2 regions of the Mesorhizobium kowhaii genome follow, and region 1 is predicted to be linked to the other one. Evidence: riboswitches for the same ligand, from Rfam matches in the RefSeq annotation. Region 1 holds a riboswitch; the other holds the start of a gene.

Evidence for each region. Region 1 has a riboswitch for cobalamin ahead of bluB (5,6-dimethylbenzimidazole synthase). Riboswitches for the same ligand answer to the same signal wherever they lie in the genome.
Region 2: it holds a riboswitch for cobalamin, as region 1 does, so the genes downstream of both, ACFFNA_RS01890 (DUF1636 family protein) here and bluB (5,6-dimethylbenzimidazole synthase) in region 1, are expected to answer to the same signal.

The regions. Positions count from the first base shown of each region.
Region 1 is NZ_JBHLYT010000053.1:151,878-159,311, reverse strand. It holds gene ACFFNA_RS28190 (hypothetical protein) at 1-972, shown strand, start outside; partial or broken gene bluB (5,6-dimethylbenzimidazole synthase) at 1,089-1,706, opposite strand; cobalamin riboswitch at 1,767-1,946, opposite strand; gene ACFFNA_RS28180 (histone deacetylase family protein) at 2,068-2,994, shown strand; gene ACFFNA_RS28175 (exodeoxyribonuclease VII small subunit) at 2,998-3,249, shown strand; gene ACFFNA_RS28170 (DUF2277 domain-containing protein) at 3,362-3,628, shown strand; gene ACFFNA_RS28165 (pirin family protein) at 3,666-4,586, shown strand; gene dxs (1-deoxy-D-xylulose-5-phosphate synthase) at 4,730-6,643, shown strand; gene ACFFNA_RS28155 (hypothetical protein) at 6,792-7,079, shown strand; gene ACFFNA_RS28150 (GFA family protein) at 7,110-7,434, opposite strand, start outside.
Region 2 is NZ_JBHLYT010000002.1:236,709-244,142, forward strand. It holds gene ACFFNA_RS01875 (NuoB/complex I 20 kDa subunit family protein) at 1-543, opposite strand, end outside; gene ACFFNA_RS01880 (NADH-quinone oxidoreductase subunit A) at 534-899, opposite strand; gene ACFFNA_RS01885 (winged helix-turn-helix domain-containing protein) at 1,231-2,430, shown strand; cobalamin riboswitch at 2,460-2,663, shown strand; gene ACFFNA_RS01890 (DUF1636 family protein) at 2,703-3,131, shown strand; gene cobW (cobalamin biosynthesis protein CobW) at 3,134-4,171, shown strand; gene cobN (cobaltochelatase subunit CobN) at 4,190-7,434, shown strand, end outside.

The sequences.
Region 1 (7,434 bases):
GATATTGGCAGGTCGGTGTCCATCATGATGCGGACCTGGCCCTTCATTGTCTTTCGCATGATCGTCTATTTCGGCATCACGCTGGCCTACATCATGGCGACCGGCACCGGCGCCTCCGTTGGCTACGGCGTCGGCCATATCTCCACCGATCCCGACGGACCGCTGTCCTTTGCCTTGTGGGGCGGCGTGGTTGGCTTTGGCGTCGTCTCGATCGCCGTCTACTGGATCCGCGAATACATCCTGTATGTCGTCAAGGCCGGCCATATCGCGGTCATGGTCCATCTGATCGACGGCCGTGACATTCCCGCCGGCCAGAACCAGATTGCCTACGCCAAGGACATCGTGACCCAGCGTTTTGCCGAGGCCAACATGCTTTTTGTCGTCGACCAGCTGGTCAAGGGCGCCATCCGCGCCATTACCGGGCTGATCGGCGGCATCGCCGCCTTCCTGCCGATTCCGGGCTTGGGCGGCCTGGTCTCCTTCATCAACACGGTGATCCGCCTGTCGCTGACCTATGTCGACGAAATCATCCTCGGCTACAACATCCGCATCAATTCAGCCTCGCCGTTCGAGACGGCGCGGCAAGGCGTCGTGCTCTACGCCCAGAACGCCGAGATCATGGTCAAGAACGCCGTCTGGCTGGCGGTCATCATGTGGGGCGTGTCGTTCGTCATCTTCCTGTTGATGCTGGCTCCGGCCGGCGCCATTCTTTTCCTCATGCCCGGGCAACTTGCCGGTTGGGCCTTCGTGCTCGCCATCGTCTTCGCCTGGGCCTTCAAGGCAGCGTTCATCGAACCCTTCGCCATCGCCTGCCTGATGCAGGTCTATTTCAGGACTGTCGAAGGCCAGGTGCCAGATCCCGCCTGGGACGCCCGGCTGGCCGAAGCGTCGTCGAAGTTCAGGGAACTCAAAGACAAGGCGCTGGCCTCCTTCGGCGGCTCGCGCTGGGGCACGGCCGGCGCGACCCGCTGATCAGCGGTGGTCGCCGATGCGACGTCAACGGCATTGAGGCGCTGCACGGTCGATTTGAGCAGCGCTTCACCTTGCCCGGAAAAGGTCTCGCTCATGATCAGCTCCGGCAGCGGCAAGCGGCGGCCCCAGCCATGCGCTTCGAGGTCTGGCTTTGGCGCGAACTCGGAAACATGGCCGACGCAGAGATAGGCGACCGGCGTCACATGCTCGGGAATTGACAGCAGGCTTTTCAATGCCTGCGCCTCGATGATGCTGACCCAGCCGACACCGACGCCTTCGGCGCGCGCCGCCAGCCAGAAATTCTGCACCGCGCAGACCGTGCTGTAGAGGTCCATCTCCGGATTGTGCCAGCGCCCCAGCGGCGAACCCTTCGAGCGCTGGCGGTCGCACGTGATGCAGATGTTGAGCGCGCTTTCGCAGATGCCTTCCAGCTTGAGCTTGCGGTAGAGCGCCTGCCGGTCTTCCGCGATGGCCGGCAATTCCTGCTCACGTGCCGCCAGGAACAGGTCGCGCACTTTTTCCCGTCGCTCGGCATCGCGAATGACGATGAAATTCCAAGGCTGCATGAAGCCGACCGACGGCGCATGGTGAGCGGCAAGCAGCAGCCGCGCCAGCACCTCAACGTCGAGCGCGTTTGGCAGGAAATGGCTGCGGACATCGCGCCGCGTGAACATGGCGCGATAGACCGCGTCGCGCGCGCTCTGGTCAAATCCGTCGCCAACAGCAGCGGTCATGTGTTCCGGCATCGCGTGTCCCCTTGCGATTGCAGTAGATGCCATCCGCCTGACCATGCGGATGACGATGTCTGCCAGGCCGGTCTTCTGGCTCGGGATCAACCCGCGTCCGGTGCCTTCCCGTCATCGACAGTGGCATTTACCGGCGCGGTCCCCCTCACAGCGTTGGGCACGCCACGGAGTTCAACCGTGTTCCCGATTCTCCCGCTTGCGGCGGGCACCAGGCAGTGGCAGCGACCTTACGCCGAAGCGCCGAGGACGCCAATGCCTGCAGCGACACCAATGGACGCATGTGTGATTTTCCCCAACCATCAGGCCACAACGCATGGCCATCGCGACGTCGGGGCACTAGATAGGGAAGATGACCACTCGTCTCTACACCCATCCAATCTTCCTTGAGCACATCACGCCGCCGGGTCACCCTGAGCGGCCGGATCGCTTGCGCGCCATCGAGCGGGTGCTCGACGATGAAGCTTTTACCGCGCTCGATCGCGTCCAGGCGACCGAGGGCGATGAGGCCACGATCCTCTACGCGCATCCCGCCGATTTCGTCGCCCGTGTCCGCGCCGCCATTCCCGACGAGGGCATCGCCCGCATCGACGCCGACACCACCGCCAGCCCGAAGAGCTGGCAAGCGGCGATAACCGCGATCGGCGCCGCCAATGCAGCCGTGGATGACGTTTTCACTGGCCGCGCCGACAATGTCTTCGTCGCCGCCCGGCCGCCCGGCCACCATGCCGAAAAAACCACGGCCATGGGTTTCTGCCTCTTCAACACGGCGGCGATCGCCGCGCGCTATGCGCAGAGGAAACATGGCGTCGAGCGCGTTGCGGTCGTCGACTGGGATGTGCATCACGGCAACGGCACGCAGGATATTTTCTGGGACGATCCATCGGTGCTCTATTGCTCGACCCACCAGATGCCGCTCTATCCCGGCACCGGGGCAAAGAGCGAAACCGGCGCCGGCAATATCGTCAACGCGCCGTTGGCGCCGCAGACCGGCAGCGAGGTTTTCCGCGATGCCTTCCTGTCGCGTGTCCTGCCGGCACTCGACAATTTCGCGCCCGACCTCATCATCATTTCGGCCGGCTTCGATGCGCACCATCGCGATCCGCTGGCCGAGATCAACCTGACCGAGGATGATTTCGACTGGGCGACCGGCCAGCTGATGCAGCGCGCCACGCGCCACAGCGGCAACCGGCTCGTCAGCCTGCTCGAGGGTGGCTACGATCTGCAGGGACTGGCATTTTCGGTCGCCGCCCATGTCGGGCGACTGATGAAAGGATGAATGATGGCTGGTGAGACCAACGAAGATATCAAGGCGATGAGCTTCGAACAGGCACTCGACGCGCTGGAAAAGATCGTCGATGATCTGGAGCGTGGCGACGTGCCGCTCGACCAGTCGATCAGGATCTATGAGCGCGGCGAGGCGCTGAAGGCACATTGCGACCGGCTGCTGAAGGCCGCCGAGGACAAGGTCGAGAAGATCAGGCTGTCGCGCGACGGCAAGCCGGTTGGAACGGAGCCGCTCGACGCCGACTGAGGCATGCTGCCGAACGATGGTCTTGCCTCACCGGTTTTTGGACATGATCATGATCGAGGATAGAAGCCGTCTCGATTGAAACGGCTTCAGGACAAGAGGAGGTTCGGAAACGATGTGCAGAAACATCAAGACCCTGTTCAATTTTGATCCGCCGGCAACCCATGACGAGGTGCGCGACGCAGCACTTCAGTTTGTCCGCAAATTGAGCGGAACGACGCGACCTTCGAAGCAGAACCAGCACGCCTTCGACCATGCGGTCGAAGCCATTGCGGTGTCGGCGCGCGAGCTTCTCGGCTCCCTCGAAACCCATCAGCATCCTCGCAATCGCGAAGAGGTGGCGGCCAAGGCGCGGGCGAAGGCGGCGGTCCGTTTCGCCTGATGCGGCAAGCAGGCACGGCCACTGACAAGGAGAGTCCATGAGTTTCTTCCCTGGGAAAGACCCTGAAGTCGGCGATGCCTTTGCCAGCGACCAGATCGAACTGATGGTCATTCCTAACGCCAAGGACATTGGCGGTTTTCAGGTGCGCCGCGCTCTGCCGACCGCCAAAAGGCGGCTGGTCGGGCCTTTCATCTTCTTCGACCGCATGGGCCCGGCGATCCTGCGGGCCGGCCAGGCACTCGATGTCCGTCCGCATCCGCATATTGGTCTGTCGACGGTGACCTACCTGTTCGACGGCAAGATCCGGCATCGCGATTCCCTCGGTACCGAAATGGTCATCCAGCCCGGCGACGTGAATTTGATGACAGCCGGCCGCGGCATCGTGCACTCCGAGCGCACGCCCGAAGAATTGCGCGGCGCGCCGATGTCGGTCTCCGGCCTGCAGACATGGCTGGCACTGCCGGATGGTGGGGAAGAAGTCGCCCCGGTGTTCGAGAACACCGCAGCACTTCGGCTTCCCGAGATCGATGCCGAAGGCGTCAGCGGGCGCATCGTCATCGGCAACTTCCAGGGGCTGCGCTCTCCAGTCGCAACGGCCTCCGACACGCTCTATGCCGACCTCAGGCTGGCGCCGGGCGCCAGCGTGAAAATCCCGGCCGACGCCGAGGAGCGCGCTATCTACACGCTCGAAGGCGAGGCCTCGATTTCGGGCGATGTTTTTCCGGCGGAACGGCTGCTGGTGTTCCGGCCCGGCGATGAGATCGTCGTGTCGTCGGATACCGGCGCCCATTTCATGCTGTTCGGTGGCGCCTCGCTCGGCTCGAAGCGTTACATCTGGTGGAATTTCGTCTCGTCCTCCAAGGAGCGCATCGAACAAGCCAAGGAAGAATGGAAGACGGGCCGCTTCGATATCGTTCCCGGCGATGAGGAAGAATTCATCCCGTTGCCGGAAAGCTAATGCATGTTGCCCAAAAGTGGCCCCGGTTCTGGGAGAACGACATGCATGAAACAAAGACCTGATCCGCGTCACTGACACGCATTTACTTTCGCCGGCCGCCGGCCTATCCCGCCCATGAACAGAAAGCCTGAGCAGGCCAATCCGTGAACGCAACGCCGCATACCCCGCTTCTCGACAAGGTCCGCATCCCCGCCGACCTGCGCACGCTTGCCGAGAGCGAATTGCCGCAACTGGCATCCGAGCTTCGTGCCGAACTGATCGACGCGGTGTCCCACACCGGCGGCCATCTTGGCGCCGGCCTTGGCGTGGTCGAGCTGACGGTGGCGCTGCACTATGTCTTCAACACCCCGGATGACCGGCTGATCTGGGATGTTGGCCATCAGGCCTATCCGCACAAGATCCTCACCGGCCGCCGCGACCGCATCCGCACCTTGCGGCAGGAAGGGGGCCTGTCCGGCTTCACCCGCCGCGCCGAGAGCGAATACGATCCCTTCGGCGCCGCCCACTCCTCGACATCGATATCGGCCGGCCTCGGCATGGCCGCCGCTCGCGATCTCTCCGGCGGCCGCAACAACGTCATCGCCGTCATCGGCGACGGCGCGATGTCGGCCGGCATGGCCTACGAGGCGATGAACAATGCCGGCGCGCTCGATGCCCGGCTCATCGTCATCCTCAACGACAACGACATGTCGATTGCGCCGCCGACCGGCGCGATGAGCGCCTATCTGGCGCGTCTGGCTTCCGGCAAGACCTATGTCGGCCTGCGCGACTTCGGCAAGAAACTGACCTCTTATCTCGGCAAGCGCGCCGATCGTGCGATCACCCGGGCGGTCGAGCATGCACGCGGCTACGTCACCGGCGGCACGCTGTTCGAGGAGCTCGGCTTCTATCATATCGGCCCGATCGACGGTCACAATCTCGAGCATTTGATCCCCGTCCTGAAGAATGTCCGCGACAATGGCGAAGGCCCGGTGCTGATCCATGTCGTCACCCAGAAGGGCAAGGGCTACGCACCGGCCGAAGCCGCCGCCGACAAGTATCACGGCGTCAACAAGTTCGACGTCATCACCGGCGCGCAGGCCAAGGCGCCGGCCAACGCGCCGGCCTACACCAAGGTGTTCGCCGAAAGCCTGGTCCAGGAAGGCCGCGAGGACGACCGCATCGTCGCTGTCACCGCCGCCATGCCGAGTGGCACCGGCCTCGACCTGTTCGGTGAAGCGTTCCCGTCCCGGATATTCGATGTCGGCATCGCCGAACAGCACGCGGTGACCTTCGCCGCCGGCCTCGCCACCGAAGGTTACAAGCCGTTCGCGGCGATCTATTCGACCTTCCTGCAACGCGCCTACGACCAGGTCGTCCACGACGTCGCCATCCAGAAATTGCCGGTGCGCTTTCCCATCGACCGCGCCGGCTTTGTCGGCGCCGATGGCGCCACCCATTGCGGCGCCTTCGACACCACCTTCCTGGCGACCTTGCCGGGTTTCGTGGTGATGGCGGCGGCGGACGAGGCGGAGCTGCGCCACATGGTGCGCACCGCGGCGAGCTACGATGACGGTCCGATCGCCTTTCGCTATCCGCGCGGCAACGGCGTCGGTGTCGACATGCCGGAGCGCGGCACGGTCCTCGAAATCGGCAAGGGCCGTATCGTCAGGGAAGGCACCAAGGTCGCACTCCTGTCCTTCGGCACGCGGCTGCAGGATTGCCTCATCGCTGCCGAGGAGCTTGGCGCGGCCGGGCTTTCCACCACGGTCGCCGATGCCCGTTTCGCCAAGCCGCTCGACGAGGATCTGGTCCGCCGGCTGGCCCGCTCGCACGAGGTTCTGGTGACGGTGGAGGAGGGCGCCGTCGGCGGCTTCGCCAGCCATGTGCTGCAGTTCCTCGCCCATGAGGGCTTGCTGGAAAGTGGCCTGAAGGTGCGCCCGCTGGTACTGCCCGACGCGTTCACCGACCACGCCAAGCCGGAAAAGATGTATGCCGATGCCGGGCTGGATGCCGCCGGCATCGTGCGCACGGTATTCGTCGCCCTCGGCCATACAGCCCGCGCCCAGCGCGCCTGAATCAAAATCTCAAGGGCTTCAATCAGTTTGCCGGCTTGATGCCTTAACGCATTGTTAACGCTGCCGTTTGGCGCTTTGCTTACCGTGTCTCTTGGCCGTTTTTCAACGGCGCCCTGCTAGATCGTGATCAGGCAGGGAGACAACAACAATGAGAACGCTTCTGTGCGGCGTGGCGCTTTCAGCGGTCATCGTCGCGCCGGCCGCCGCCGAAACGCGCTATGATCGCAGCCTTGAAAAGGCGGCCATGGGCATCATCGCCGGCAAGATGGGGAATATCCGCGGCGGCTTTTCCTACAAGCAGGTGCCGCAGCTCGTGGTCGTGCCAGACGCCGCGCCTGTTGCCGGGACCGAACGCCCGAGCGAAGAAGCCACGGGCAAGCCAGACGACGGTCTGTCGCCCGCCGTCGAGCGGCAGGTTTCCCGAACCATTTTCTAGCGCATGTCGCCCAAAGGTGCGCAGCGCGCTTTAGAACCACAAATCGCGCACGCAGCGGCCATCGCGTGGCAGGTCGTCGTAAGTATCGAGGCCATCGAAATGGTCGATCGGCAAGTCGGCGACGGCCTCAGGCGGTGCGAGCCTTACATTGACGGCGATTCGAGTGCGGCCAGTGGCGCTGGAGCGCAAGCCACGCCAGGCGAGCACGCAGGCGCAAGTGGGACAGAACAGGATCTCGAGCGAGGGCACATCCTTTCCGGCGCGCGTATAGCTGCTCACGGGTCCCGCGACGCGGATGCGTTCATCGACATAGTCGTAGGCCCAGAGCACGCCATAGCGGCTGCAAAGCGTACAA
Region 2 (7,434 bases), on a different contig from region 1:
CAAGAGAAGAATGCCATAAAGCAGCGCTTCGGCGCTCGGCGGGCAGCCGGGCACATAGATGTCGACCGGCACGATGCGGTCGCAGCCACGCACCACCGAATAGGAATAATGGTAGTAGCCGCCGCCATTGGCGCAGGAGCCCATCGAGATGACGTAGCGCGGCTCCGGCATCTGGTCGTAGACCTTGCGCAGCGCAGGCGCCATCTTGTTGGTCAGGGTGCCGGCGACGATCATGATGTCGGACTGGCGCGGAGACGCGCGAGGAGCAACACCGAACCTCTCCGAGTCATAGCGCGGCATCGAGGTGTGGATCATCTCGACCGCGCAACAGGCGAGGCCGAAGGTCATGAACATCAGCGAACCGCTGCGCGCCCAGGTGATCAGCGCTTCAGTCGAGGTGACGAGAAAGCCCTTGTCGGCCAGCTCGTTGTTGATCTCGAGGAAGAAAGGATCGTCGGACCCCACCGGCCTGCCGGTGTTGGGATCGATCAGGCCCTTGGGCTTCGGCGCGACGAGCGTTCCGGAACTGTCGTTCAATCCCATTCCAGCGCTCCTTTTTTCCATTCATAGGCAAAGCCGATGGTCAGCACCGCCAAAAAGACCATCATCGACCAGAAACCGAGCATGCCGATCTTCGAGAACGACACCGCCCACGGAAACAGGAAAGCCACTTCCAGATCGAAGATGATGAACAGGATCGACACCAGGTAGAAGCGGATGTCGAATTTCATGCGGGCGTCGTCGAACGAGTTGAAACCGCACTCGTAGGCGGAAAGCTTTTCGGGATCGGGATTGCGGTAGGCGACCAGGAAGGGGGCGGCCAGCAGCGCCAGGCCGACGACCAGGGCCACGCCGATGAACAGGACGATGGGCAGGTATGAACCTAGAAGTGCGTTCATGCTCGGCTTTCCGTTGGCGCCAATCCACGTTGATTACAGCACCGGACCTTAATGCGGAAGCGTGACAGTTTAACCGCTGAACCGTTTTAAGGGCCTATGCTGCAACGCGGCGAGGGTTAGCGCAGCACTTCCAGCGAAGCAAGTCAAACCTTGTTCAAAACACGGTGCTGGACGGCATATCCGAGGAAACTGGTCCGATCCGCTCCTGTTTGATTTCCTTCTATTTTTACTCCACTTTTGTCTCCTGACATGGTTGCCGCCAAAACCCTGCTAGCATGGGCCGGAATCACCCATCAGGGCCACGCCAAATCACCCTCAGAATGACACCCGCATGAAGGAAAAGATCTCGCTTGCCATGGCACGGCGCACCGCGCTCGCTGCCCAGGGGTTTCTCGATCCCCGCCCCACCGCTACGCCCGACCGCCGCCATTTTGCCCGCGTTCTCTCCCGCACCGGCCTGTTGCAGATCGATTCTGTCAGTGCTGTGGTGCGCGCTCATTATATGCCGCTCTATTCGCGCCTTGGCCCCTACCCGCTCACGTTGCTCGACAACGCCGCCGTCACGCGCAAGCGCACGGTGTTCGAATACTGGGCGCACGAGGCCTCCTTCCTGCCGGTCGAGACATACCCGCTGATGCGCTGGCGCATGCAGCGGGCCGAGCGCGGCGATGAAATGTATCTGGGCCTCGCCAAATGGGGCCGCGAGCACGCCGCCTATATCGAAGAGATCTACCGCGAGGTCGTCGATCGCGGTCCGATCGCCGCTTCAGCGCTCGAAGGCCAGAAAGGTTCGGGCGGCTGGTGGGGCTGGAGCCATGCCAAGCATGCCTTCGAATGGCTGTTCTGGGCCGGGCGCATCACCACCGCTCATCGTCGCGGTTTCGAGCGGTTCTACGATCTGCCGGAGCGCGTGCTGCCGCAGGCGATCCTCGATCTGCCGGTGCCCGCCGCCGAGGACGCGCACCGCGAGTTGCTGCGCATTTCCGCCCGCGCCCACGGTATCGCCACGGCCGGCGACCTGCGTGACTACTTTCGCCTGTCCCCCGCCGACATGAAGGGCCGGCTGGAAGAACTGGTCGAGCTCGGCGAGCTGCTGCCGGTGCGCGTCGAAGGCTGGGACAAGCCGGCTTATCTTCACAAGGACGCGCGCCTGCCACGAAAAATCGAGGCCCGCGCCCTGCTGGCGCCGTTCGATCCGGTCGTCTTCGAACGATCGCGCACGGAGCGACTGTTCGATTTCCACTACCGCATCGAGATCTACACGCCGGCCGATAAGCGACAATATGGCTACTACGTTCTGCCGTTCCTGCTCGGTGACAGGATCGTGGCGCGCGTCGACCTCAAGGCCGACCGGCCAGCCGGGATGCTGCGTGTCCATGCCGCCTATGCCGAGCCCGGCGCGCCGCCTGAAACCGCTGCAGAACTCTTCGAGGAACTGAAGCAGATGCAGGGCTGGCTTGGCCTTGAACGTACAGAAGTGACATCGGCCGGTGATTTGGGTCCGGCGCTGGCCGACCTGACCGTATCGTAAGCCCACGTTGACACCGCTGCCTGCAAAAGCCTAAATCCGGTCCAGACGGTCTCTTCTCTTCAACGAGAGGAGCCAAGAGGGAATGCGGTGCGAAATTCCGATTTCAAATCCGCGGCTGTCCCCGCAACTGTAAGCGAAGAGCCAAGGCCGAAAGCCACTGGGATGGTCCCGGGAAGGCGGCACCAAGGCGATGACCCGCGAGCCAGGAGACCTGCCGTCTGCGACTATAGATTCCGATCGCCCGGCGGGTTTCCGGGCAAGGAGCCCGATTCTTGGACCACGACAGCAGTTTTTCGGCTGGCACAGCGGACAATTCGTCCGGCGAGAGCGATGCCCCTGCCGGCGTGACCATCATCGTCTGTGCCTCCTGCCGCGATGAAACCGGTTCCGATGCCCATCCCCGCGCCGGCGAACTGCTGGCGGACGACACGCGCCGCGCCGCCTCTGGCGAAGACATCCATGTCCGCAGCGTCGAATGCCTCGGCAATTGCAAGCGCCGGCTCAGCGCCGCCATCCTGCGCGATGGCTGCTGGAGCTACGTTTTCGGCGATCTGACCGCAACCAGCGGCGCCGACCTCGTCACTGGCGCAAAACTCTTCGCCACTTCGATGGACGGCCTCATTCCGTGGCGCGGCCGTCCCGATAGCCTCAAGCGCGGCCTCGTGGCCCGCATCCCTCCTCTTGACCTGCTGAAGGACTGATCATGACCGCTTCCGTCTCCCGCGTCCCCTGCACCGTCGTCACCGGCTTCCTCGGCGCCGGCAAGACGACGCTGATCCGCCATCTGCTGGAAAACGCCGGCGGCAAGCGGATCGCCATCATCGTCAACGAATTCGGCGACATCGGCATCGACGGCGAGATCCTGAAGGGCTGCGGCATCGACACGTGCCCAGAGGAAAACATCGTCGAACTGGCCAATGGCTGCATCTGCTGCACCGTTGCCGATGATTTCGTGCCGGCGCTCGACCAGATCCTGTCGCTGACGCCGAAGGTCGACCACATCCTGATCGAGACCTCCGGCCTCGCGCTGCCCAAGCCACTGGTCCAGGCTTTCCAGTGGCCGACGGTGAAGAGCCGCGTGACGGTCGATGGCGTCATCGCCGTGGTAGACGGTCCCGCGCTGGCCGAAGGCCGTGTCGCCAACGACATGAACGCACTTCAGGCACAGCGCGCCCAGGACACGACGCTCGATCACGACGACCCGGTCGAGGAGGTGTTCGAGGACCAGATCGCCTGCGCCGACCTGATCATCCTGTCGAAGAGCGACCTGATGGACGCTGCCGGCTCGGCCCGTGCCAACGCCATCATCAACGAGCACATCGCTCGCGCCGTGAAGATCGTGCCAACGTCACAGGGCAAGGTCGATCCGTCGGTGCTGCTCGGCCTTGGCCTTGCCGTCGAGGACGACATCGAAAACCGCAAGACCCATCACGACGACGAGCTCGACCACGAGCATGACGACTTCGACAGCTTCGTCATCGACATTGCCTCGATCGCCAATCCGGATGAGCTGGCAAAGCGCGTCGCCACCGCCGCCGAGGAAGAAAACGTGCTGCGCGTGAAAGGTTTCGTCGAGGTCGGCGGCAAGCCGATGCGGCTCTTGCTGCAGGCCGTCGGACCGCGCGTCAATCATTACTATGACCGCGCCTGGACGGCCGGGGATGACCGCCGCTCGCGCCTCGTCGTCATCGGCCTGAAGGGGCTGAACCGCCCGGCGATCGAGCGTATACTCGCCGGCTGACGCAAACCACGGGCCGCGATGCACATCCTCACCACGACCTCCGCCTCGCTCGACGACCTCGCCGAGCCGGTCGATCTGCGGCAGACGCCGGCGGATATCGTGGCCCTGTCTTTCACCGACAGCGATCTTGCCGGACTGGCGGCGGCATGGAAGGCCGATGCCGGCCGCTTGCCCGCCATGCGGCTGGCGGCCTTGCGTGACCTGCGCCATCCCATGTCCGTCGACCTCTGGGTCGACAGCGTCGCCCGCCACGCCAAAATCATCCTCGTGCGCATCCTCGGCGGCTACGACTGGTGGCGCTACGGCTGCGACCAGCTTGCCTCGACCGCCCGCGCACGCGGCATAAAACTGGCGTTGCTGCCCGGCGAATGCCGCGACGAGGATCTGCGCCTGATCGAAGCCTCGACACTGCCCCGCGAGGAGCTCGACGCTCTGCTCGACTATTTTCGCGAGGGCGGCCCGGCCAATATGAGCGCGCTGGTGCAGAAGCTGGCGCGGCTGGCGGGATCCGAAGCAACAATTTCGATGCCGGTCGCCGTACCGAAGGCGGGGTTTTACGAGCCGGGCCGCGGCGTCATCGATGATCTGAGTGCTTTTGTCCGCGCCCCCGTCATCCCCATCCTGTTCTACCGCTCGATGCTGCTGGCCGCCGATGTCGCGCCGATCGACGCCCTTTTTGACGCGCTCAGGCAGCGCGGCATTACCCCTGTCCCCATCTTCGTCTCCAGCCTCAAGGACCCGGCATCCCTGGCGTTCGTGGAAACCGCACTGGCCACGCTCAAACCTGCCGCCATCATCAGCGCGACCGCCTTCGCGTCCGGCGCCGAACCCGGCGTTGAAACCTTGTTCGACCGTGCCGGCGTGCCTGTGTTCCAGGTCATCGTCGCCACCACCCGCCGCGACATCTGGGAAAACAACCAACGCGGCCTGGCGCCCGCCGATCTTGCCATGCATGTCGTGCTGCCCGAACTCGACGGCCGCATCCTCGCCGGCGCCATTTCCTTCAAGGGCGAGAGCGAGGTCGACCCGGCGCTTGGTCACCGCGCCTTTGCCAACCGGCCGGAACCGGATCGTGTGGCGCAAGTCGCGGACCGCGTCAGAGCCTTCATCAAGTTGCAGGAAACGCCCCGCGCCGAGCGCAAGCTGGCGATCCTGATCCCGGATTACCCGAGTGCCCCGGGCCGCACCGGCTATGCCGTCGGCCTCGACGTGCCGTCCAGCGTGCTGGCCATGCTGCATGACCTCAAGGGACAGGGCTATGCCGTCGACAGGATTCCACAAACGCCGCGTGAGCTGCTGGATTTGCTGGAAAGTTCAAACCACGGGCTGAAGCTTGACGACTATCTGTCCTTCTCGACCGAATTGCCGAGGGTGGCAATGGCTGCCGTAGAGGCGGCCTGGGGGAAGACGGAAGACGAGACCGGCTTGCGCGAGGCGCCCCCCTCCGCAAAATTCCCCTTCCGCGCCGCCACCTTCGGCAACGTCACCGTGGCGCTCGCCCCGGATCGCGGCCGCTCGGCGGACCGCCGCGCCGATTATCACGACCCGACACTGCCGCCGCGCCATGCGCTGATCGCTTTCGGCCTGTGGCTGCGCAAGTCGCTCGGCGTTCATGCGCTTGTCCATGTCGGCGCCCATGGCACGCTGGAATGGCTGCCCGGCAAGACGGTTGCGCTCTCGGAAAACTGCTTTCCCGAGATCGTCACCGGCCCCTTGCCCGTGATCTATCCCTTTATCGTCTCCAATCCCGGTGAGGCGGCACAGGCCAAGCGGCGCATCGCCGCCGTCACCCTTGGCCATTTGCCGCCACCGTTGACCGGCGCCGGGCTGGACGAGGATCAGCACAGGCTCGAGCGGCTGGTCGACGAATATGCCCAGGCCGACGGGCTCGACCGTCGCCGCCGCGACCGGCTTGCCAAGCTGATCGTCGACACCGCGCAAAAGACCGGCCTCGCCTCCGAAGCCGGCGTCGCCAAAACCGACGCATCCGACGAAGCGCTGCGCCGCATCGACGCCTGGCTCTGCGACCTCAAGGATTTCGCCATCAAGGACGGGCTGCATATCTATGGCCGTGCGCCCGAAAACGAGCCTGACGCCATGCGCCGGCAAAGCGCGGAAGCCGAGAAGACGGCGTTGCTCACGGCGCTCGACGGTCGTCACGTCAAGGCAGGTCCGGCCGGCGCGCCGGCGCGCGGTCGCTCCGACGTTTTGCCCACCGGCCGCAACCTGTTCACGTCGGATCCGCGCACCATGCCGACGCCGACCGCCTATGATCTCGGCAGGGCTGCAGCGGAAGAAGTCGTGCGCGGCTATATGCAGTCGCATGGCGACTGGCCGCGTTCGCTGGTCACCGATCTCTGGGGCTCGGCCTCGCTGCGCACTGGCGGTGAGGAGATTGCCCAGGGCCTGGCGCTGATGGGCTGCCGGCCGCAATGGGATGCCGCAACGGGCCGTATCACTGGCATCGAGGTGCTGCCGCCGGCTGCCCTCGGACGGCCACGCGTCGACGTCACCTGGCGCATTTCGGGTCTGTTCCGCGACATGTTCCCGACCCAGATCGCGCTGATCGATGCCGCGGCCAACGCCGTTGCCACCCGCGACGAGGAGGATTCGGAAAACCCGCTCGCGGCCAAAGCCCGCGCGGATGGCAAGATCAGCCCGCGCATCTTCGGCACCTCGCCCGGCACTTACGGCGCCGGCATAGAGGACCTGTTGTCGAGCGGTGACTGGGCGGCACGTGAAGAGATCGGCCGCGCCTATCTCGACGCCACCTCGCATGCCTATGGCGGCGCCGGAGGCGAAGGCATATCCGCGCCCGGCGCCTTCGAGGGCCGCATCGCCGAAGCCGATCTTCTCGTCCACACCGGCGACGACCCCGGCCGCGACATCCTCGAAGGCTCCGCCGACGTTGCCTTCATCGGCGGCTTTTCGGCAGCGTTGGCCGCGCTCGGCAGGAACGCCGACGTGATCGTGCTCGACACCACGGATCCGCAAAAGCCCAAGCCGCGTTCGATCAGTGAGGCGGTGGCCCGCGTCGTGCGGGCCCGCGCCGTCAACGCCCGCTTCATATCAGGCCAGATGCGCCACGGCCCGCGCGGCGCCTCCGAATTCGCCGAAACCGTCGACCGGCTGGTCGGCTTCGCCGAAACCACCCATGCCATATCGGGCGCGCTGATCGAGGCCGTTCACGATGCCTATCTCGGTGATCCCGTGGTGCGCGCCTTCATCCTGCGCGAGAACCCTGCAGCAGCCAAAGTCATGGC